Regions from separate parts of the Streptomyces sp. x-80 genome, predicted to be linked through region 1. Evidence: riboswitches for the same ligand, from Rfam matches in the RefSeq annotation. Region 1 holds a riboswitch; each other region holds the start of a gene.
What was found. A riboswitch is a leader RNA that binds a small molecule or an ion and turns the genes downstream of it on or off. The one in region 1 is predicted to bind cobalamin.
Positions count from the first base shown of each region.

Region 2: another riboswitch for cobalamin. It lies ahead of metE (5-methyltetrahydropteroyltriglutamate--homocysteine S-methyltransferase); the one in region 1 lies ahead of ACLJWH_RS36910 (cobalamin biosynthesis protein).
Region 3: another riboswitch for cobalamin. It lies ahead of ACLJWH_RS38465 (FecCD family ABC transporter permease); the one in region 1 lies ahead of ACLJWH_RS36910 (cobalamin biosynthesis protein).
Region 4: another riboswitch for cobalamin. It lies ahead of ACLJWH_RS05820 (prenyltransferase/squalene oxidase repeat-containing protein); the one in region 1 lies ahead of ACLJWH_RS36910 (cobalamin biosynthesis protein).

Region 1 is NZ_JAJPWM010000027.1:50,245-55,150, reverse strand. Features, by position in the region: gene ACLJWH_RS36915 (cobyric acid synthase) at 1-968, opposite strand, end outside; gene ACLJWH_RS36910 (cobalamin biosynthesis protein) at 979-2,028, opposite strand; cobalamin riboswitch at 2,158-2,314, opposite strand; gene ACLJWH_RS36905 (hypothetical protein) at 2,518-3,363, shown strand; gene ACLJWH_RS36900 (hypothetical protein) at 3,342-3,578, opposite strand; gene ACLJWH_RS36895 (anion permease) at 3,604-4,860, opposite strand.
Region 2 is NZ_JAJPWM010000026.1:40,263-45,168, forward strand. Features, by position in the region: gene metE (5-methyltetrahydropteroyltriglutamate--homocysteine S-methyltransferase) at 1-1,709, opposite strand, end outside; cobalamin riboswitch at 1,876-2,095, opposite strand; gene ACLJWH_RS36385 (ferredoxin) at 2,824-3,015, opposite strand; gene ACLJWH_RS36390 (cytochrome P450) at 3,036-4,256, opposite strand; gene ACLJWH_RS36395 (TetR/AcrR family transcriptional regulator) at 4,315-4,906, shown strand, end outside.
Region 3 is NZ_JAJPWM010000032.1:12,811-17,716, forward strand. Features, by position in the region: gene ACLJWH_RS38440 (sulfurtransferase) at 1-536, shown strand, start outside; gene ACLJWH_RS38445 (DUF1416 domain-containing protein) at 572-859, shown strand; gene ACLJWH_RS38450 (DUF3099 domain-containing protein) at 1,039-1,323, shown strand; gene ACLJWH_RS38455 (DsrE family protein) at 1,369-1,734, opposite strand; gene ACLJWH_RS38460 (FABP family protein) at 1,987-2,550, shown strand; cobalamin riboswitch at 2,601-2,727, shown strand; gene ACLJWH_RS38465 (FecCD family ABC transporter permease) at 2,823-3,926, shown strand; gene ACLJWH_RS38470 (ABC transporter ATP-binding protein) at 3,926-4,756, shown strand; gene ACLJWH_RS38475 (ABC transporter substrate-binding protein) at 4,768-4,906, shown strand, end outside.
Region 4 is NZ_JAJPWM010000003.1:58,932-63,837, forward strand. Features, by position in the region: gene ACLJWH_RS05815 (SCO2322 family protein) at 1-31, opposite strand, end outside; gene ACLJWH_RS05820 (prenyltransferase/squalene oxidase repeat-containing protein) at 31-1,317, opposite strand; cobalamin riboswitch at 1,495-1,646, opposite strand; gene ACLJWH_RS05825 (SAM-dependent methyltransferase) at 1,836-2,756, opposite strand; gene ACLJWH_RS05830 (MBL fold metallo-hydrolase) at 2,939-4,018, opposite strand; gene ACLJWH_RS05835 (aldehyde dehydrogenase) at 4,401-4,906, shown strand, end outside.

The sequences.
Region 1 (4,906 bases):
GCCCGGTCCACGAACCGCACCACCACGCCCGGTTCGGCGGCCAGCGCGTCCACGTCGGTGAAGTTCGACATCAGCGGCACCGCCGCGACCGCGACCCGCAGCACGTCCGCGCCGTGCGGCGGCGCCACCACGCTCTCGCGTACCGCGCCGCGCAGCGACACCCTCAGTCCGTCCTCCTCGTCGATGCCGAGACCGTGCGCGAACGGCAGCACCCCGAACGTCGGCCGCCCGGTGACGCCCCGCAGCATCTCCAGCCCCGGTGTCAGCAGCGACACATCGCCCCGGAACTTGTTGACGAGATACCCCGCGACCAGCGCCTGGTCCTCCCGGGACAGCAGCGCCGTGGTGCCGAAGAAGGACGCGAACACCCCGCCGCGGTCGATGTCCCCGACCACGACGACCGGCAGCCGGCCGGCCCGTGCGATCCCCATGTTCACGATGTCGGTACGGCGCAGATTGATCTCGGCGGGGCTGCCGGCGCCCTCGCAGATCACCGCGTCGTGGGTGCGCCGCAGCTCCGCCAGGCAGTCGGTCACCGTCCCCAGCAGCTCTTCGCGGCGGCCCCCGTACAGCGCCGTACCGGCCGGTGCGGCCGCGCCGGCCCCGCCCCCGGCGTGGCCGAAGTACCCCTTGGCGCTCAGCTCGCCGACCGGCTTGCCCAGCAGCACGACCTGGCTGCTGCGGTCGCTGCCCGGTTTGAGCAGCACCGGGTTCATCAGCGCGGACGGCTCGACCCGGGCCGCCGCGGCCTGCATCGCCTGGGCCCGCCCGATCTCCGCGCCCTCGCGCGTCACGAACGAGTTCAGCGACATGTTCTGCGCCTTGAACGGCGCCACCCGCACACCCTGCCGCACCAGCCAGCGGCAGATACCCGCCGTGACCACGCTCTTGCCCGCGTCGGATGTCGTGCCGGCCACCAGCAGGCCGCCGCCGACGGTCCCGCCGGACGCCTTGAACCGCCCGTTCACCGGGACCTCCTCATCTGCCGGGCCGCCGGCCCGTCGTGAACCTCGTGCTGTCCGCCGCGCCCGCCGCCCGCCGCGCCGCCGCCGACCGGGCCGCGCCGACCGCGAACCGGCCCGCGACCGTCACCGCCAGCGCCAGCGCACTCACCCGGCGGGAGAGCCGGACCGCCCGCTCGATATCGGGCACCCCGGCCTGCCGCGCCCCGCCGTTGAGCACCGGCCGGTGCTCGACCCGCCCGCCGTACGTCAGCGTGCCGCCCAGCCGCACCCCCAGCGCACCCGCGAACGACGCCTCCACCGGGCCCGCGTTGGGGCTCGGGTGCGCGCCGCCGTCGGCCCGCCAGGCCCGCAGCGCACCGCGCCGGCCGGGGCCCGCGAGCACCGTCAGCGCCGCGGTCAGCCGGGCGCCCGGCCACCCCGCCACATCGTCGAGCCGGGCCGCGGCCCAGCCGAACCGCCGGTAGCGCGGCGACTTGTGACCGACCATCGCGTCCAGTGTGTTCACCGCCCGGAACGCCACCAGGCCCGGTACGCCGCCCACCGCACCCCACACCAGGGCGCCCACCACCGCGTCCGAGGTGTTCTCCGCGACCGACTCCACCACCGCGCGCGCCATCTGCGGCCCGTCCAGCGCCTGCGGATCGCGCCCGCACAGATGCGGCAGCCGCTCCCGCGCCGCGGTCAGCTCGCCGGCCGCCAGCGCACCGCCGACGGCCCGCGCCTCCCGGCCCAGCGAGGTGCCGCCCAGCACCGCCCAGACGGCCGCCGCGGTGAGCGCGGTCCCCGCGGCCGTACGCGCGGGGCGGGGGAGGGCACCGGGGCGGGGCGCCGGACCCCGTACCGCGCGCTGGAGGAGCGCGGCGCCGGCGGCCGCGCCGCCCGCGCACAGCACCGTATGGACCGCGCCGTACCCCCGGTGGTCGCGCCAGAGCCCGCGCTCGGCGGCGGCCGCGGCCCGGCCGAACGCGGCCACCGGATGGCCGCGCCGGGGGTCCGCCGCGATCAGGTCGCCGAGAAAGCCGAGGGCCGCGCCGCACGCGTACGTGACGTGTTCGCCGCGCATCGGATCAGACCGCCGTCACGCCTCGAAGGGAGCGTGCCACGGCACGGAGTGGGGGGCTCGAACGGCGGCCGGGCATGGCGGTATGTCCTCACTCAGGGTCCGCGCCCTGGTTCGACGTGACGGCGACCAGAGTCTCCTGGCTCCCCGGATCAACGCTTCCCCCGGCCTTCCCGCCCGTGCCGCACGCGACCTGACGGACGGGGCGAGGCGGGCCGTGACCTTCTGTGGAGGAACGCTCCCCGGTGACAGTGGCGGGACCGCGCCGGATTCGCACCGGACTTCCTCTGCTGTCGCCGAATGGCTCCGGCAGTCCACCACGCCCCGGCATTACCGTCAACTCACCCTTGACCTGCGGCGCTGCCCGCCGACCGGCACTGTGGCGCAGACCACAGGGTGCCCGGCGGGGCGTCGGACGGTTGCCCTGGACCTGATCCCGCGTCACTGTCCGGTGCACGGTGGGCGACGACGCCGCCGGAAGGGGGCCGGGGGATGCCGGAGAGCGCCAACGGCGGCGACCCGGAGGCGGCCGGCTTCACCAGGGGCGAGCAGGTCGGCGCGCTCCAGCAGGGCGTCGCCGACGTCAAGGACCGGCTGGACCCGATCATGCCGCACGAGGTCACGGCCATGGACGAGACGGAGAGCCGCCGCTGGTTCGCCGACGGCCGCGCCCTGTTCATGCGCAACCGGCCGGTCGAGTACGCCTCGGTCGCCGGGGAGCTCAAGGCCGGCGTCCGGTTCGACGTCGCCGAGCTGCCGGGCCGGCCCACCGACGGCAGACGGATGTCCGTCCTCGGCGGCCAGAACCTCGCGATCTCCGCCGACAGCACCCGGCCGAACGGCGCCCGTGCCCTGATCGAGGGCGCTGACCGGTCCGGCCGCCGAACGCTGCCTGCCGGAGCGGGAGTTCGCCGCGACCCGCGACCCGCGACCCGCGACCCGCGACTCGGCGTACCGGGAGGCGGGGAAGGCGCCCGTCCGCCCGCCGGCACCCGGGGCCGCCGACCGCGGCGAGGCCGGTGCGACGCGGCAGCCGGCCGGCCGGGAGCCGCCCTGCACCCGGATGCTGTACGCGGCGCGGCGGGCGGCCGAACCGCGCCCGCGCAGCGCCCACCACCAGACCTTCAGCAAGGTCGTACAGGTCCGGGTCTCCGAGTACCTGGGCAGCCGGGGCGGCACGGCCATCGCGGACGCGCCGGCCAGAGAACCAGAGAACCGGAGAAACGGACGAGGCGCTCGGCGGCCGCGGCTGATGCCGCCGGCCGCCGAGCGCCTCGCCGGGGTACCGGATCCGGGGCGCGCCGGCCCCGGGCGGGTCAGGTGGCGACGATCAGATAGATGCCGTACGCCACGGCCGCCGCGCACAGCGCGAAGGCGGCCACCGCCGCGGTCCGCGCGCCCGCGCCGGGTCCGTCGGCCACCGCCGTCTCGCCCTCCTGGCGCGGCCTGCGGGACGTACCGACGATGCCGACGGTGAACAGGCCCACGATGCCGACCGTCACCACGAGGCTGACGCCGAAGACCTGGCCGAGAGCTGCCCATTCGATGTTCATGGCTGACTTCCTTGACTGAGGGCCGCTAGTGGCCGGCGGTCGCGGCCCCGGCGCGCGGGGCGGCCACCTGGACGGGCGGGCCGGCCTGCGCGACGGTGGCCGCGGGGGCCACCGGACCTGCCGGGGGAGGGGAGACGGTCTGCAACGCGGTGGTGACGACGCCCGCCGGCTCCGCGGGAGCGACCTCGTTGACGTTGGTGTGGTCGACCGGCTTGCGCCGGGAGGCGGCCCAGATCGCACCGCAGACGGCGAGCGCCAGGACCGCGACCGTCGCCACGCCCCAGTCGCCCTGGTCGGCCAGGAACGCGGCGCCCGCCGCGACGAGACCGGCGGCCGGCAGCGTCAGGCACCAGGCGATGACCATCCGTCCGGCGGTGGACCAGCGCACCACGCCGCCCTTGCGGCCCAGGCCCGAGCCCATCACGGAACCGGAGCAGACCTGCGTCGTGGAGAGCGCGAAGCCGAGGTGGGAGGAGGCCAGGATGGTGGCCGCGGCACCGGTCTGGGCGGCGAAGCCCTGCGGCGGCCGGATGTCGGTGATGCCCTTGCCCATCGTGCGGATGATCCGCCAGCCGCCCAGGTACGTGCCGAGCGCGATGGCGATACCCGCCGAGGCGATGACCCACAGCGGCGGGTCGGAGTGCGGGGCGATCACGCCGCCGGTGATCAGCGCGAGCGTGATCACCCCCATCGTCTTCTGGGCGTCGTTGGTGCCGTGGGCGAGCGAGACCAGGGCGGCCGAGGCGATCTGGCCCGCCCGGTAGCCCTTGGCGGTGTCCGCCTCGTCGCGGTTGCGGGCCAGCCGGTAGGTGAGCCGGGTCGCGGCCATCGCGGCGAGGCCCGCGACGATCGGGGCGGCCACGGCGGGGATGAGGACCTTCATCACGACGGCGTCGCCGTGCACCCCGCCGGTGCCGACGGACACCAGGGTCGCGCCGATCAGACCGCCGAAGAGGGCGTGGGAGGAACTGGAGGGGAGGCCGGCGAGCCAGGTCAGCAGATTCCAGACGATCGCGCCGACCAGTCCGGCGAAGATCACTTCAGGACGGAGGCCGGCGGACTCGTCGATGATGCCGCCGGAGATGGTCTTGGCGACCTCCACGGAGAGGAACGCGCCGCCGAGATTGAGCACCGCCGACATCGCCACCGCCGTCTTGGGCCGCAGCGCCCCGGTGGAAATGGTGGTGGCCATCGCGTTGGCCGTGTCGTGGAAGCCGTTCGTAAAGTCGAACACCAAGGCCGTGACGATCACGATCCCGATGAGAAGCGTGATGTGTTCCATTCACCCAGGCAATCAGTTCGATGGGCAGTTGACGCTGGGGACCGTA
Region 2 (4,906 bases), on a different contig from region 1:
GGGCCCGTCAGCATGCCCTTGACCGGGCGGTCGGTGAGGGACTGGGCGTAGGTCGTCCAGCGCACCGTCATCGGCGCGGGGCGCGAGATGTCCCCGGCGAGGATCGGCGGCCGCACGTAGCGGGTGCCGTACGACTGGACCCAGCCGTGCTGGGTGGCGAGGTAGCCGGTGAGCTGTTCGGCGAAGTACTGGACCATGTCGTTGCGTTCGGCCTCGCCGTGCACCAGGACGTCCAGCCCGGCCTTCTCCTGGAAGGAGATCACCTCCCGGATCTCGGTCTTGATGCGCTCCTCGTACCCGGCGGTGTCGATGCGCCCGGCCCGCAGATCGCTGCGCGCGGTGCGCACTTCGGTGGTCTGCGGGAAGGAACCGATGGTGGTGGTCGGCAGCAGTGGCAGGCCGAGGTGGGCGCGCTGGGCGGCGGTCCGCTCGGCGTACGGCTGGGAGCGGCGCGCGTCGGCCTCGGTGACGGCCGCCGTGCGGGCCCGTACGGCCGGGTCCAGGGTGATCGGGGAGCCGGCCCGCGACGCCAGGTGGGCACGGTTGGCCGACAGTTCGGCGGCGATCGCGCCGGTGCCGCGCGCGAGGCCGTTGGCGAGCGTGACGATTTCGGCGGTCTTCTGCCGGGCGAAGGCGAGCCAGCGCACGATCTGCGGTGCGATGTCGTGTTCGGCGGTCGCGTCGAGCGGGACGTGCAGCAGGCTGCACGAGGCGGCCACGTCGACCCGGTCGGCCAGGCCCAGCAGGGTGCCGAGCACGGCCAGGGACTTCTCCAGGTCGTTGACCCAGATGTTGCGGCCGTTGACGACGCCGGCGACGAGGCGCTTGCCGGGCAGCCCGCCGACGGCGGCGAGCGCGTCGAGGTTGGCGGCGGCGGCCTCGGTGAAGTCCACCGCGAGCCCCTCCACCGGCGCCTTGGCCAGCACGGGCAGTGCGTCGCCGAGCCGGTCGAAGTAGGAGGCGACCAGCAGCTTCGGGCGGTCGGTGAGTGCGCCGAGGTAGCGATAGGCGCGCTCGGTGGCGTCCAGTTCGGCCGGGGTGCGGTCCTGGACGAGAGCCGGTTCGTCGAGTTGCACCCACTCGGCGCCCGCGGCGCGCAGGTCGGCGAGGACCTCGGCGTACACGGGCAGCAGCCGGTCGAGGAGGGTGAGCGGGTCGAAGCCGGCGGCCACACCGGGCGCGGGCTTGGCGAGCAGGAGGTAGGTGACGGGTCCGACGAGGACGGGCCGCGCGCTCAAGTCCAGGGCGAGGGCCTCCTTGAGCTCGGCCACCTGCTTGGACGAGTCGGCCGTGAACACCGTGCCCGGACCCAACTCCGGTACCAGATAGTGGTAGTTGGTGTCGAACCACTTGGTCATCTCCAGCGGCGCCACGTCCTGGGTGCCGCGGGCCATCGCGAAGTAGCCGTCCAGCGCGTCCGTTTCGACGGCGGCCCGGTGCCGCTCGGGGATCGCGCCGACCATGACGGTGGTGTCGAGGACATGGTCGTAGTACGAGAAGTCACCGGTCGGCACCTCGTGGACGCCGGCCCCGGCGAGCTGCCGCCAGTTGGCGCCGCGCAGTTCGGCGGCGGTGGCCTTGAGAGCGTCGGCGGTGACGCGGCCCTTCCAGTAGCCCTCGATCGCCTTCTTCAGTTCCCGGTTCTGACCCTGGCGGGGGTAGCCGTACACGGTGGCCCGTGCTGCCGCGGCTGCGGGCTTGGTGGTCACGGAGATCTCCTTCGCGAGATGAATCCCTGAGATCCCGGAGACGGGACGAGAGCGCGAAGGGGTGACAGACCGGACGCTCTGCGACCCTGCGCGGCATGGCACGGTCGTCCGCCTGGTATGTACGCCGACCCGCCCACGAGGTCACCGGGATGTCCGCGCACGAGGGGGTCGCACACGGGCAGCGGGCAGGTCTTCGGACTCGCGGGCACGTCCTCCCGAGGAGGACATCTACTGGCCGTCGCTTCCCAGGCCCGGACGGGCCCAGTGCGTGGTGACGGCGGTCGTTCCCGCTCACCGCTGCGGGGCAGTCCCGGATTCCCACCGGGTTCCCTCTTACGACGCATCCCGCCTGGCGGACGGGGCGAACCAGCTGCACCTGCCAGCCTACGTGGCCGTGCGCGGGCGCGTACGGCCACGTCCAGCATGCGGATGGTGAGGTGAGACACGTGACCGCGAGGCGTGAAACGGGCCGAGGGCGGGAATCGCCGCACCCGCCGCTCCCCTGTGGAGCCGTCCCGGGACCCTCGACAGGCCACGCCGTCCGGGCCCCGCCGCCCGGTGGTACCAGGTCCCTCAACTCCGGTCGTCCAGGGGGAGCCCCGGCCGGCCGGGGCCAGGCACGGACCGGGACGCGGCCCGGCCGCAGACGCGTGGTCCACGGGCGCCGCTGCCGCCGGAGCGGCGTTACCGCTCAGACGGTGACCAGGCGCGGGCGGGCCGGTCCGATCGGTGCGGACCGCCCGGCCGCTTGCCGAGTGACGGCGCGGGCCTGGCGACGAGGTGGGGCCGTGGACGTCGGGGAAAGCGGCGCTGATGCACCTGCTGGCCGCGTGGCGCGGTGATGGCCTGCCTTCCGTGGTGGATGTCAAGCCGGTGGTGGCCGACGGCAGTTCGTAGCCGTGGCCACAGGTGTTGGGGGTGTGCGGCTCGTGGTCGCGAGCCAGGGCCGTACGCACGGTCCTGGCAGGGAGCGAGCCGGGAACGCAGGAGGGTGTGGTCGTGATGTACACGGTGTCGGTGCGCCCGTGCCGGCGGATGCGGATGGTGCGGCACCTGGCGATCCGGGAGTGGTCGGCAGGGACCGGATCCCGTCGGCGGGCCGGTCCCGGCCGGGTTATTCGGTGATCTGGATGGCGCCGGACGGGCAGAGCATGCCTGCCTCCCGCGCGGCGGGCCGGCTGTCGTCGTCGGGGTCGGACTTGAGCACCGTGACCAGGCCGTCGTCGTCCTGGTCGAAGATCTCGGGTGCGGTCAGGGCGCAGAGGCCGGCCCCCACACAGACGTTCCGGTCGGCGGTCACTCGCATGGCCACTCCTTTCGCCGGGGTCACCAGGTGACCGGGAGTTCGTTGACGCCCTGGATCGTCGTGCCCGGTCGCAGCGTCAGCTGCTCGACGGGTACGGCCAGGCGCAACGTCGGAATGCGATCGAACAACGCGGTGATGATCACCTCAAGTTCCAGACGGGCCAGGTTCTGGCCGAGGCACTGGTGTACTCCGTAGCCGAAGGCGAGGTGGTGGCGGGCCGAGCGGTGCACGTCGAAGGTGTCCGGGTCCTCGAACACCGAGCCGTCGCGGTTGGCGATGGAGTTGGTGATGATCACGCCCTCACCGGCCCGGATGAGCTGCCCGTCGATCTCGATGTCGGCCAGGGCGACGCGGCCGCCCGCGATGTCGGCGATGGCGAGGTAACGGAGCAATTCCTCGACGGCGCCGGGTACGAGGCTGGGGTCGGCGCGCAGCGCGGCGTGCTGCTCGGGGTGGTCCAGCAGGGTGATCACGCTGAGCGAGGTCATCGAGGCCGTCGTCTCGTGGCCGGCGACGAGCAGCAGCAGCGCGGTCGAGACCAGTTCGTCGCGGTCGATCTCGCCGTTGGCCAGTTGCTCGGTGACCAGGCTGCCGAGCAGGCCCGAGCCGGGCTCTGCCTGGAGCTTGGTGATCAGCTCGTCCATGTAGTGCTCAAGGTCGTCGCGCGCGGCGACCGCACTTGCCACGTTCGTCGCCTGCACCAGCCGCCTGCTCGCGTCCTGGAAGAAGTCGTGGTCGTCGTAGGGCACGCCGAGCAGCCGGCAGATCACCATGGACGGCACCGGCAGTGCGAACCGGCTGACCAGGTCGGCGGGCGGACCCGCGGCGAGCAGCTCGTCGATGAAGCCGTGCACGATCCGCTCGATGTCCGTACGCATGCCCTTGATGCGCTTGACGGTGAACTCGCTGATCGTCATCCGCCGCTTGGCGTTGTGTTCCGGCGGGTCCAGGGAGATGAACCCCGGGCGCCGGTCCCGGAGGCCCTGGAAACGTGGCGAGGTGGCGGGGAAGTCGGCGTGGGTGCGGTCGGAGGACAGCCGGGGGTCGGCCAGCAGTTTGCGCGCCACCTCGTGCTTGGTCGCCACCCAGGCCAGGCGACCGTCGTAGAGGGTCACCTTCCGTAGTGAGTCCTGGTCGTCCCGGAGCCGGGCGTACCCGTCGGGCAGCTGGTAGGGGCAGGTGCGGTCGTTCGGGAAGGCGGGGGCGTCGTGCGTCTGGGGCGTCGTAACGGTCACGGTCATCGATCCCCTCATAGCCTTGCATTTAAAGAACGGTTAGTTCTCTAATTGAGAGGCTAGGGTGTTCCCGCAAGGAGCGCAACGCCCCCTCGGCAAACTCTCGGGAGTCACGCTGCCACCGAACGTCGACCAGACCGTCGAAGCGGCCGTTGACCACCGCAAAGGTCCGCGCCGCCGCGGTGAGGAGCTGGAAAACGCCATCCTGACGGCGGCGCTGGAGGAACTCACCGAAGTGGGTTATGCCGCGCTGACCATGGAACGGGTGGCCACCCGGGCCCGCACCAGCAAGGCCGCCCTCTATCGCCGTTGGCCCGGCCGCGCCGAACTGGTCGTGGACGCGTGCAAGCTGCGTCGCATCTCCGACGTCGACCTCCCCGACACCGGTGCGCTCCGCACGGACGTGATCGCCCTGCTGCGACAGGTGTCCGCGAAGATGGCCAGCCCGCTCGGGGGCATCCTGCGCGGCCTGCTCACCGAGATGACGCGCGATCCCGACTTCGCTCGGCTGATCCGGGAACAGGTCCACACCGTCGGTCCCGCGACGATCGGCGTCATCCTGGAGCGGGCCGTCGAGCGCGGTGAGGTCGAGCGCTGGATCCTGGATTCCCGGCGGGTCACGGTCGCGACCGACCTGCTGCGCAACGAGTTCCTGA
Region 3 (4,906 bases), on a different contig from region 1:
GCCACGACAGCGTGAAGCTGCTCGACGGCGGCCGCAAGAAGTGGGAGCTGGACTCGCGCGACCTGGTCGCGGCCGTGCCCACCCGCACCGCGACCACCTACCGGGCGAAGGCGCAGGACGTCTCCATCCGTGCCTTCCGCGACGAGGTCCTCGCCGCCGGCGGCGCCACGAACCTGGTGGACGTCCGCGGCCCCGACGAGTTCAGCGGCAAGCTGCTCGCCCCGGCGCACCTCCCGCAGGAGCAGTCGCAGCGCCCCGGCCACGTGCCCGGCGCCCGCAACATCCCGTGGTCGAAGAACGCGAACGACGACGGCACCTTCAAGTCGGACGACGAACTGACGGCGCTCTACGAGAACGAGGCCGTCGACCTGGCCAAGGACACCATCGCGTACTGCCGCATCGGGGAGCGCTCCGCGCTCACCTGGTTCGTGCTGCACGAGCTGCTCGGCCAGTCCAATGTCAAGAACTACGACGGTTCCTGGACCGAGTACGGCTCGCTGGTCGGTGTCCCGATCGAGCTCGGTGCCGCCAAGTAAGCAAGCTTCTCCCCGAATCCCTCAAGGAAGTACCTATGTGTGGAGCACAGCCCGGCGGCCCGGACGCCTCGACCATCAAGCCCGGTGAGACGACGATCCAGGGCAGCGTGACCCGCGACGGCCAGCCCGTCACCGGTTACGTCCGCCTGCTGGACAGCACCGGCGAGTTCACCGCCGAGGTCCCCACCTCGGCGACCGGACAGTTCCGCTTCTACGCGGCCGAGGGCACCTGGACGCTGCGCGCGCTCGTCCCGGGCGGCACCGCGGATCGCACCGTCGTCGCCCAGCGGGGCGGCCTGGCGGAGGTCGCCATCGCCGTCTGACGGCGCCGGTCACGGACCTCGCCCGCTGACGGAGGGCCGCACCCCAGGGGTTTGGACGCCTTGGCCGGGGTGCGGCCCTCCGCGCTGCGCGGCCCCGCCCGGCGGGCCCGCCGGAACCGGTCGCACACCGGCGTCCGTCCGGGCTTCTCTCCCGCCCCGCGCGGACTTACCGTGGACTTATGTACGCGCACCGTCGGCTGCCCGCGCAACGGCGTCATCGCAGGTATTTCGTCATGATGGCCGTGTGCATCACGCTGTTCGTCCTGGCGTGGAGCGTGGTCCGGCTCTGGTCGGTGCCGGCGGCGGTGGGCATGTGCGTGGTCGCCATGGTCATCCCACCCATCGCGGCGATCATCGGCAATCGCAGGGAGCCGGATGAGCGCTGGTGGGACGAGTCCGGCGACCCGGAGTCCGACCGCTGGTGGCGCGAGCTCGACGAACAGGACGACAAGCACTCGCAGTAGAGCGGCCGCCCCGGTGACGGGGCGCGCCGCAGTACCCGCGGGCGCTCAGTACACGAGTGCCTGGACGCCCTCCGGCATGATCTCGCTGACGAAGAGCTGGGCCCCGGCGATACCCGCCCCGTCGATCAGGTCCTGCTGCTCGACACCGCGGCGCGCGGCGCACTGCGTGCAGACGGTGATCGCACCGCCGCCCGCGAGGATCCCGTCGATCAGCTCCGGCAGGGGCGCCGCGTGCGGCAGCTCGAACTCGGCCGCCCGCCCCGGCAGCGCGAACCACACCGACTCCCCGGTCAGCCACAACGACACCTCGACACCGCTGGCCACCGCCACGGCCGCCACCGTGAACGCCTGCGAGCACCGCTCGGGCGCGTCGGCGCCCGCCGTCACCTTGATCACGAGCTTCTTCGCCATGGGGCAAGAGTAGGGCCGCCGCCGGGGACGGACCTCACAGTGCCGCCGGTGGCACCGCCGACTAGACTCGCTTCCGGTCCCGTAACACCTCACTCCGTCCTGGGAGCGCGCTCGTGCTTGAGGCAGTCTTCACCACCCTGCTCGTCCTGGTCGCCGTCGGCGTCGTCGCCTTCGCGGGTCTGACCTGGAAGAAGCTGTACCAGGGCCAGCGCTGAGAACCCCCTCCTCCCTCTCTACAGATCGCCTGAGCTCATGATCGAGATCCCGTCCGACCTGAACCCGGCCCTGGTGCCGCTCGCCTTCCTCCTCGGCAACTGGGAGGGCGCGGGCGTCGCGGACTTCCCGGGCGCCGAGAAGTGCAACTTCGGGCAGGAGGTCACCTTCACCCACGACGGCCGTGACTTCCTCGAATACACCTCGCACAGCTGGGTGCTCGACGGCGAGGGCAAGAAGGTCCGCCCGCTGGAGACCGAGAGCGGCTACTGGCGGGTCGGCGCGGACCGCAAGGTCGAGGTCGTGATGGTCCGCGACCAGGGCGTGGTGGAGATCTGGTACGGCGAGCTCGCCGACCGGAAGCCGCAGATCGACCTGGCCACCGACGCCGTCGCGCGCACCGTGGCCGCCGGCCCGTACAGCGGCGGCAAGCGGCTCTACGGCTATGTCAACGGCGACCTGATGTGGGTCGGTGAGAAGGCCACCCCCGAGGTGGCGCTGCGCCCCTACATGTCCGCGCATCTGAAGAAGGTCGTCGACCCCAGCGAATGGGCCAAGGACCTCAAGGACCTGCCCGACGACGGGATCGCCTTCTTCCGGTAGGCCGTCCGGCGGACCGGCCGGGCGCATCCCGCCCGGCGACCGGTCCGTGCCGCACCACCGCACAACTTCATACGCGCCCCGCGGGGGAAGTCCGGTGAGAGTCCGGCGCTGACCCGCAACGGTAAGCGGAACACCCTTCCGTGAGCCCGATCACCCGTGGCGGCGCCAGCTCCAGACAACTCGCCGTGGACTGCGAGGGGACGCCTCCGCCGCCACGGGCGCCGGGCCGTGTCTTCCTCCGTTCGGACACGGTCCGACGGAAGGCACCCCCCGTGGCGACCACCGCCCAGGCCGCGCCCCGCGCCCCGGCCCCGCACGACGGGCCGGCGCCACCGCCGCGGCGCCTGCCCGTACCGCCGCTGGTGGCCGCCCTCTCCGTGGTGCTGCTCGGTTCCCTGCTGTGCGGGATCGGCCTCGGCTCGGCCGGGGTGAGCTGGTCGCAGGTGGTGCGCTATCTGGGCGCCGGGCTGACCGGCGGCACCATCCGCCCCGACGAGGTCGCCACCTACACCATCGTGTGGGAGCTGCGCTTCCCACGGGCCGTACTGGCCGCCGTCGTCGGCGCCGGGCTCTCCGCCGTCGGCGTCGCCGTCCAGGCGCTGGTGCGCAACGCGCTCGCCGATCCCTTCGTGCTCGGCATCTCCTCCGGCGCCGCGGTCGGCGCCAACGCCGTGCTGCTCTTCGGCGCGCTGGGCGCGCTCGGGGTCTGGGCGCTGTCGGTGTCCGCGTTCGTCTCCGCGCTGCTCGCGATGGCCCTGGTCTACGCGGCGGCCCGCACCGCCCACGGGCTCACCCCGCTGCGGCTGGTGCTGACCGGCACCGCGATGTACTACGGCTTCTCCGCGATCACCACCCTGATGGTGTTCACCGCCGACCGCGGCGAGGCGGCCCGCTCGGCGATGATGTGGCTGCTCGGCAGCCTGAGCGGGGCCGGCTGGGGTTCGGTGCCGATCGCCGCGGCCGCGGTCCTGGCGGCACTGGCCCATCTGCTGCTCTCCGCGGGCCGGCTCAACGCGCTGGCCATGGGCGACGAGACGGCCGCCGCCCTCGGGATCGACGCCGAGCGGCTGCGCCGCGAACTGTTCGTGGTCGCCGCCGCCGTCACCGGCGCCGTGGTCGCGGTCAGCGGTGCGATCGGCTTCGTCGGCCTGATGGTGCCGCATGTGACGCGGATGCTGGTCGGCGCCGACCACCGGCGGGTGCTGGCCGTCGCGCCGCTGCTGGGCGCGGTGCTGCTGGTGTGGGTGGATCTGCTCTCGCGGGTGGTGCTGGCGCCCGTGGAACTGCCGGTCGGCGTGGTCACCGCCGTCATCGGGGTGCCCTGTTTCGTGCTGCTGATGCGGCGGCGCGGCTACACCTTCGGAGGCGGCGCCTGATGCGGATCGACATCACGGACCTGTCGGTGGAGGTGGCCGGCCACCGGCTGGTCCACGACATCGCCCTGACGGCGGAGAGCGGCCGCCTCGTCGGACTCGTCGGGCCGAACGGCAGCGGCAAGTCGACCCTGCTGCGCTGCGTCTACCGCGCGCTGCGCCCGGTCGTCGGCACGGTACGGCTGGACGGTACGGATCTGCACGCCATGGACGCCCGGGAGGGCGCCCGGCTGCTGGCCGCGCTGCCCCAGGAGGCGAGCACCGAGTTCGACTTCACGGTGGCCGAGGTCGTCGCGATGGGCCGGCTGCCGCATCAGCGCGGCTCGGGCCGGGCGAGCGCCGCCGACACCGAGGTGTGTACGCGCGCACTGGCCCGGGTCGGCGCGGACCATCTGGCCGGACGCGGCTTTCTGAGCCTGTCCGGCGGGGAGAAGCAGCGGGTGCTGATCGCCCGCGCACTGGCCCAGGAACCGAAGGTGCTGGTCCTCGACGAGCCGACCAACCACCTGGACATCGCCCAGCAGCTGGAGGTGCTGGCCCTGGTACGGGACAGCCGGCTGACGGTGCTGACCGCGCTGCACGACCTCAACCTGGCCGCCGTGCACTGCGACGAGCTGTACGTCATCGCGGGCGGCCGGATCGTCGCCGCCGGGGCGCCGCACGACGTGCTCACCCCGGACCTGCTGGCCGAGGTCTTCGGCGTGCGCGCGCACCGCGTACGGCACCCCGAATCCGGCGCGGTCCAGCTGCTGTTCGACCGGCTGGCCCCGGCCGACGCCCCGTCGGACGCCCCCGCCGACGGCGCCCCCGTCACCGCCCCGACCGCACCGTGAGGACCCGCTCCATGCTCCCGGCCCACCGCCGTACCGCCCGCCGCCCCGTCCGCCGTTACGCCGCTCCGCTGGCCCTCACCCTGGCGCTCACCGCCACCGGCTGCGGCGCGCGGATATCCGCCGACGGCGAGAACGGCAAGGACAGCGAGA
Region 4 (4,906 bases), on a different contig from region 1:
CGCGCCGCGAGAGGGTCCGGGTGCGCCGCATCAGAGCTGGTTCTTCTTCCGGCGGCCGCTCAGCAGGAAGCCGATACCGGCACCGATGGCGAGCCCGACGAGGACGAACCACCACATGCCGGAGCCTTCGTCGTTGTCGGTCGCGTCCTTCTCGGGGGCGGTGGACGGCGCCGCGCTGCCGGCCGGCTTGGGGCCGGTGTCGTTGAGCGCGGTCACCAGGTCCTTGCCGCCGAAGGCGCGGGGGTCGGCGCCGGTGGCGTGGGCGGCCAGCACCAACTGGGCGTACGCGGCCGGGCCCTGCTGCGCGGCCCAGTCCGCCGAGTTCTTCTCCAGCCACTTCAGCGGCTGCTGCGCGGCCGCGCCGTGCGATCCGGCGGCCAGGGCGACGACCGCGGTGGCGGTGTTGGCGACGTCCGGTTGGCTCTCGGCGCCCGGCATCGCGGACAGCAGGTGCTGGCCGTTCTTGTCCAGCTGCGCGACCAGATAGGCGTCCGCGCCCGAAGCGGCCTGCTCCGGATCGGCCGTGGCCTGCTTGGTGCCCCCGCCCTCGCAGGTCAGCGGCTTGACCGGCTCGGTCACGTCCTTGCCCGCGGGGTCGACGACGAAGCCCTTGCCCAGGGCGCCCAGCGCGGCGGCCGAGGTGGCGTAGGCGTTCGGGGCCAGCGCGCCGTCCTTGGGCTGGAAGGCGAACGCGCCGCGCTCCCCCTCCTTCGCGTCGCAGCCCAGCTGGAGGGCCAGCAGCGCGTCGTAGGGGGTCTTGTTCCCCTTCTTCGACGTCACCGACGCCGGCTTCTCACCCGCCGCGGCGAGCGCGCCGATGACCACCGACGTGGAGTTGGCGTCGCTGGGCGCACCGGCCATCGAGCTCCAGCCGCCGTCGTCGTTCTGCACGGACTTCAGCCAGGTCATGGCCTTCTGCACCACGTCGCTGCGGCCGCCGAGCGCGGCCAGCGCCTGCACCGCGGCACCCGTCTGGTTGGTGTCCCGCATCGTCTTGGCGTCGCACGCCTTGGCCGGGTCGGCACGGAAGGCGGTGAACGAGCCGTCGGCGCACTGCTGCCCGGCGAGCCAGTCGACGGCCGATGTCGCGGGCCGCACGCCCACCGTGTGCTGGGCGAGCAGCGCCAGCGACTGCCGCCAGACGCCGTCGTACTGCGGGTCCTTGGTGCCGTACAGCCCGGCGGGCAGCTCGGGGGACTCGGCGGCGGGCGCGGCGGAGTCGGCGAACGCGGCGGGGGCAGCGGTGGCGCCCAGTACGGCGGCGGTGGCCAGTGCCGTGGCGGCACGGCGTGCCTGGACGGCGAAGGGAAGGGCCATGGGGGCCATCGGGTCGGTGCCTCTCGGGTCGGTTCGCAGCGGTGGGTACGCAGCCGCGCTCGGCCCCCACCCGCGCGCCGATCTCCCGATCGGGCGCGGTGGCACCGGGCTCAGCTCCGTATACCTCGACGGTGCCGCGCACCGGCCGTCCGCATGAGCGGGCGGTTCCGGCGGCGGGAGCCTTGACCGTGCCCCACCGGGTGCTCCGGCTCGTACGGCCCCGGTGCCGCGGTGTGCGGCCGGGCCGTCCTCACGGTTGCGGGTCAGCGCCGGATTTCCACCGGCTTCCCCCGATCGGGCACGGATGAAGTTGTCCGGCCCACTTTAACCGCCGCCCGGCCCGGGACCGCTCGCCCGTACGACCGCGGACCCGAGGGCTCGGCCCGCCACGCGCGGCGCCCTCCCCGGTCACCGCCGCACGGCAGGCGCCCGCCGCGCGGTACGAGGCGCCGGCCGCAACAGGACACGAGGCGCCTGCCGTACGGACGGCGCACGCCACACCGGAGGGGGCCCGGACCTCACCGAGGGTCGGCCGGCTCCCCGTCCGCCTCCCGGTCCGCCTCCCCGTCTCCGCGTACGGCCACGACGAATGCCCCGCTGCTGGCGGTGTGGCTGTGCGGGGGGACCCAGTCGGCGCGGCCGTAGGAGGCGGCGACGGTGGCGCGGGGGTGGGTGCGCGCATGCCAGCCGTGGCGGGCGAGCCAGGCGGGGGCGGCCTCGGACAGGCCGCCCTTCCAGAGAGCACTGATCTCGCGCATCGAGGGGATCGCGCGGCCGGCGGCCATCATCGGGCTGCCGCGGAAGTCACCGGCACCGGGGAAGGCGAGCCGGCTGCCGGGAGCGGACTGCTCGCCGACGGCGGTCAGCAGCCGCGCGGCCTCATCCGCCGAGAGATAGACCAGCAGGCCCTCGATGAGCCACGCGGTCGGCTCGTCCGGTACGAAGCCCGCGGCCCGGAGCGGGGCCGGCCAGTCCTTGCGCAGATCGGCGGCGAGGGCGGTGCGCGCACAGCGCGGCCGGGCCCGCTGCTCGGCGAGGACGCGGTGCTTGAAGGCGAGCACGTCCGGCAGGTCGATCTCGAAGAGGCGTACGCCACCGGGCCAGGCCAGCCGGAACGCACGGGTGTCCAGCCCCGTGGCGAGGATCACCACCTGGCGGATGCCGTGTTCCTCGGTCGCGGCCATGAGGTAGTCGTCGAAGAAACGGGTGCGCAGCACGACGTGCCGCGAGAGCCCGCGGTAGAACGCGTCGTACCGGGCCGCGGGCACCTCGGAGCCGTCGGAACGGGGCGGGGCGGCGGGTGGCTCCGGGGCCGCGGCCGCGGACACGAACGCGGCGGCGTAGGGATCGTCGAACAGCCGGTCATCGCGGGCGCTTTCGGCCGCCCGGATACGGGCCACGCCGAGGGCCGTCGCGGCCACACCCCGCAATGCGCCCATGAGGACCTCCGAGGGGAGAACGATCACTGATTGCCCAGGGCGCCCATTTTAGCCCCGGTGGGCCGGGGACGGCGGGCCCTCCGGCCGCACGATCCGGCCGATACGGCGTGCGGCGCGCCGACCGGGTACGGCCTGCTGGGCGCGGTCTTCCGGTGGCTCGGCACGGGCCGTCCGATACGGCGCTACACGGCCTGGTACGTCGTGGGGTCGGAGCCCGGCACCGGTTCCGCGTGGCCGAGTTTCACCAGGTGGCGCAGATGGGCCTCGGCCTCGGAGACGGCGATGTTCCGGGAGCCGTAGGGGATCTGCGCCCAGGGACGGTTCCACTCCATGGCCACGGCGAGCTGCCACGGGGTGAGCGGGTCGCGGAGCAGCGTCCGCAGCCCGGCCAGCCGCTCTTCGTGGTGGGCGAGGAGATCGCGTACGCGTCCGCCCGCGTCGGTGAAGGCGTGCTGATGGGCGGGCAGCACCTCGGCGGGGGCGAGCCGGCCGATCCGTTCCAGGGAGCCGAGGTAGTCGCCCAGCGGGTCGGTGACCGTCGCGTCGTCCGGGTCCTCGTACAGCCCGACGTGCGGGGTGATGCCGGGCAGCAGGTGGTCACCGGAGAAGAGCCGGCCGAAGCGGGCGCCCGGACCGCTCGCCGCCGCTGGACCACCACCCGCCGCCGTGCCCCGCCCCGGATGCTCCTCCTCCAGATGCAGGCAGACGTGCCCCGGCGTATGTCCGGGCGTCCAGATGGCGCGCAGCCGGCGGCCCGGCAGGTCGAGCAGGGCGCCGGGGCTGATCTCACGGTCCGGCAGCGCGGGCGGGCGGCCGGACCGCGCTGCCCCGTGCCTCTTGGCGCGCGCCTCCCGCAGGGGTGCCAGATGGTCCTCCGGTGCGCCGACCGTCGTGAGCTTGGCGGTCAGGAAGTCGAGCCAGCTGCCCGGTTCGGCCTCGCGGGTGCGGCGGACCATGGCGGTGTCCGCGGCGTGCATGGCGATCCAGGCGCCGGATGCCTCCCGCACCGCGGCCGACAGGCCGTGATGGTCGGGGTGGTGGTGGGTGATCAGTACGCCGTGCAGGTCGGTGACGGCGAATCCGCAGGCCGCGACGCCGGCGACGAGGGTGTCCCAGGAGTCCGGGTCGTCCCAGCCGGTGTCGATGAGCACCGGTCCGCGGTCGGTCTCCAGGAGGTGGACGAGGGTGTGGCCGAGCGGATTGTCGGGGATGGGGACGGCGATGCTCCACACCCCGCCCCGGTGGTCGATCACCTGTGTCATCCCGGCCCCCTCTCGGCGTGACCTGCTCGCCGGCCACTATAGCTAGAACGGGTTCCAGCGAGGTGTCCGGTGCTGTCTGAAGTGGCCCTTCGGAAGCGTGAGTTGGGGGTGAGGAGGGGAGGCGGAAGGGTGGACGCCTCGAACGGGAACTGGTATCAGTTCCTGAGGAGGAGATTCCTGATGGGCAGTCAGAAATCTTCGGGAACCGCCACGGAGGACACGCCGCGGGGAGCACCCCGTAGGGGGACCACCGCTGAGGCCCCCCTCAGCCACCCCGAGCGCCCTCAGCCCCAGGAGTCCCCCTCCGGAGTTCACCCCGGACCATCGAGAGACGGAAACCCCTTACCGGACACCGGCGGCCAACCCGCAGGAGGCGGCAGCGATGAGCGACCTCGTCGAGCACGGAAAGCTCTATATAGGCGGTGAGTTGGTCGATCCGGCCGGCAGCGACACGATCGAGGTCGTCTCGCCGCACACCGAACAGGTCATCGGCCGCGTCCCGCACGCCTCGCGGGCCGATGTGGACCGGGCGGTGGCCGCGGCCCGTACGTCCTTCGCGTCCGGGGTCTGGGCCAACGCCCCGCTGGCGGACCGGATCGCGGTGGTGACCCGGATCAAGGACGCGTTCGCGGCGCGCAGCGAGGAGTTCGCCAAGGTCATCAGCGCCGAGAACGGCACCCCGGTCACCTCCGGTGTCATGGTGCAGTCGCTGGCCGCGATGCTGGTGTGGGACGCGGCACTCACCGTCGCCCGGGACTTCCCCTTCGAGGAACGGCGGGCCGGGATCCTGGGGCCGCTGCTGGTGCGGCGCGAGCCGGTCGGGGTGGTGGCGGCCGTGGTGCCGTGGAACGTCCCGCAGTTCACCGCCGCCGCCAAGCTCGCGCCGGC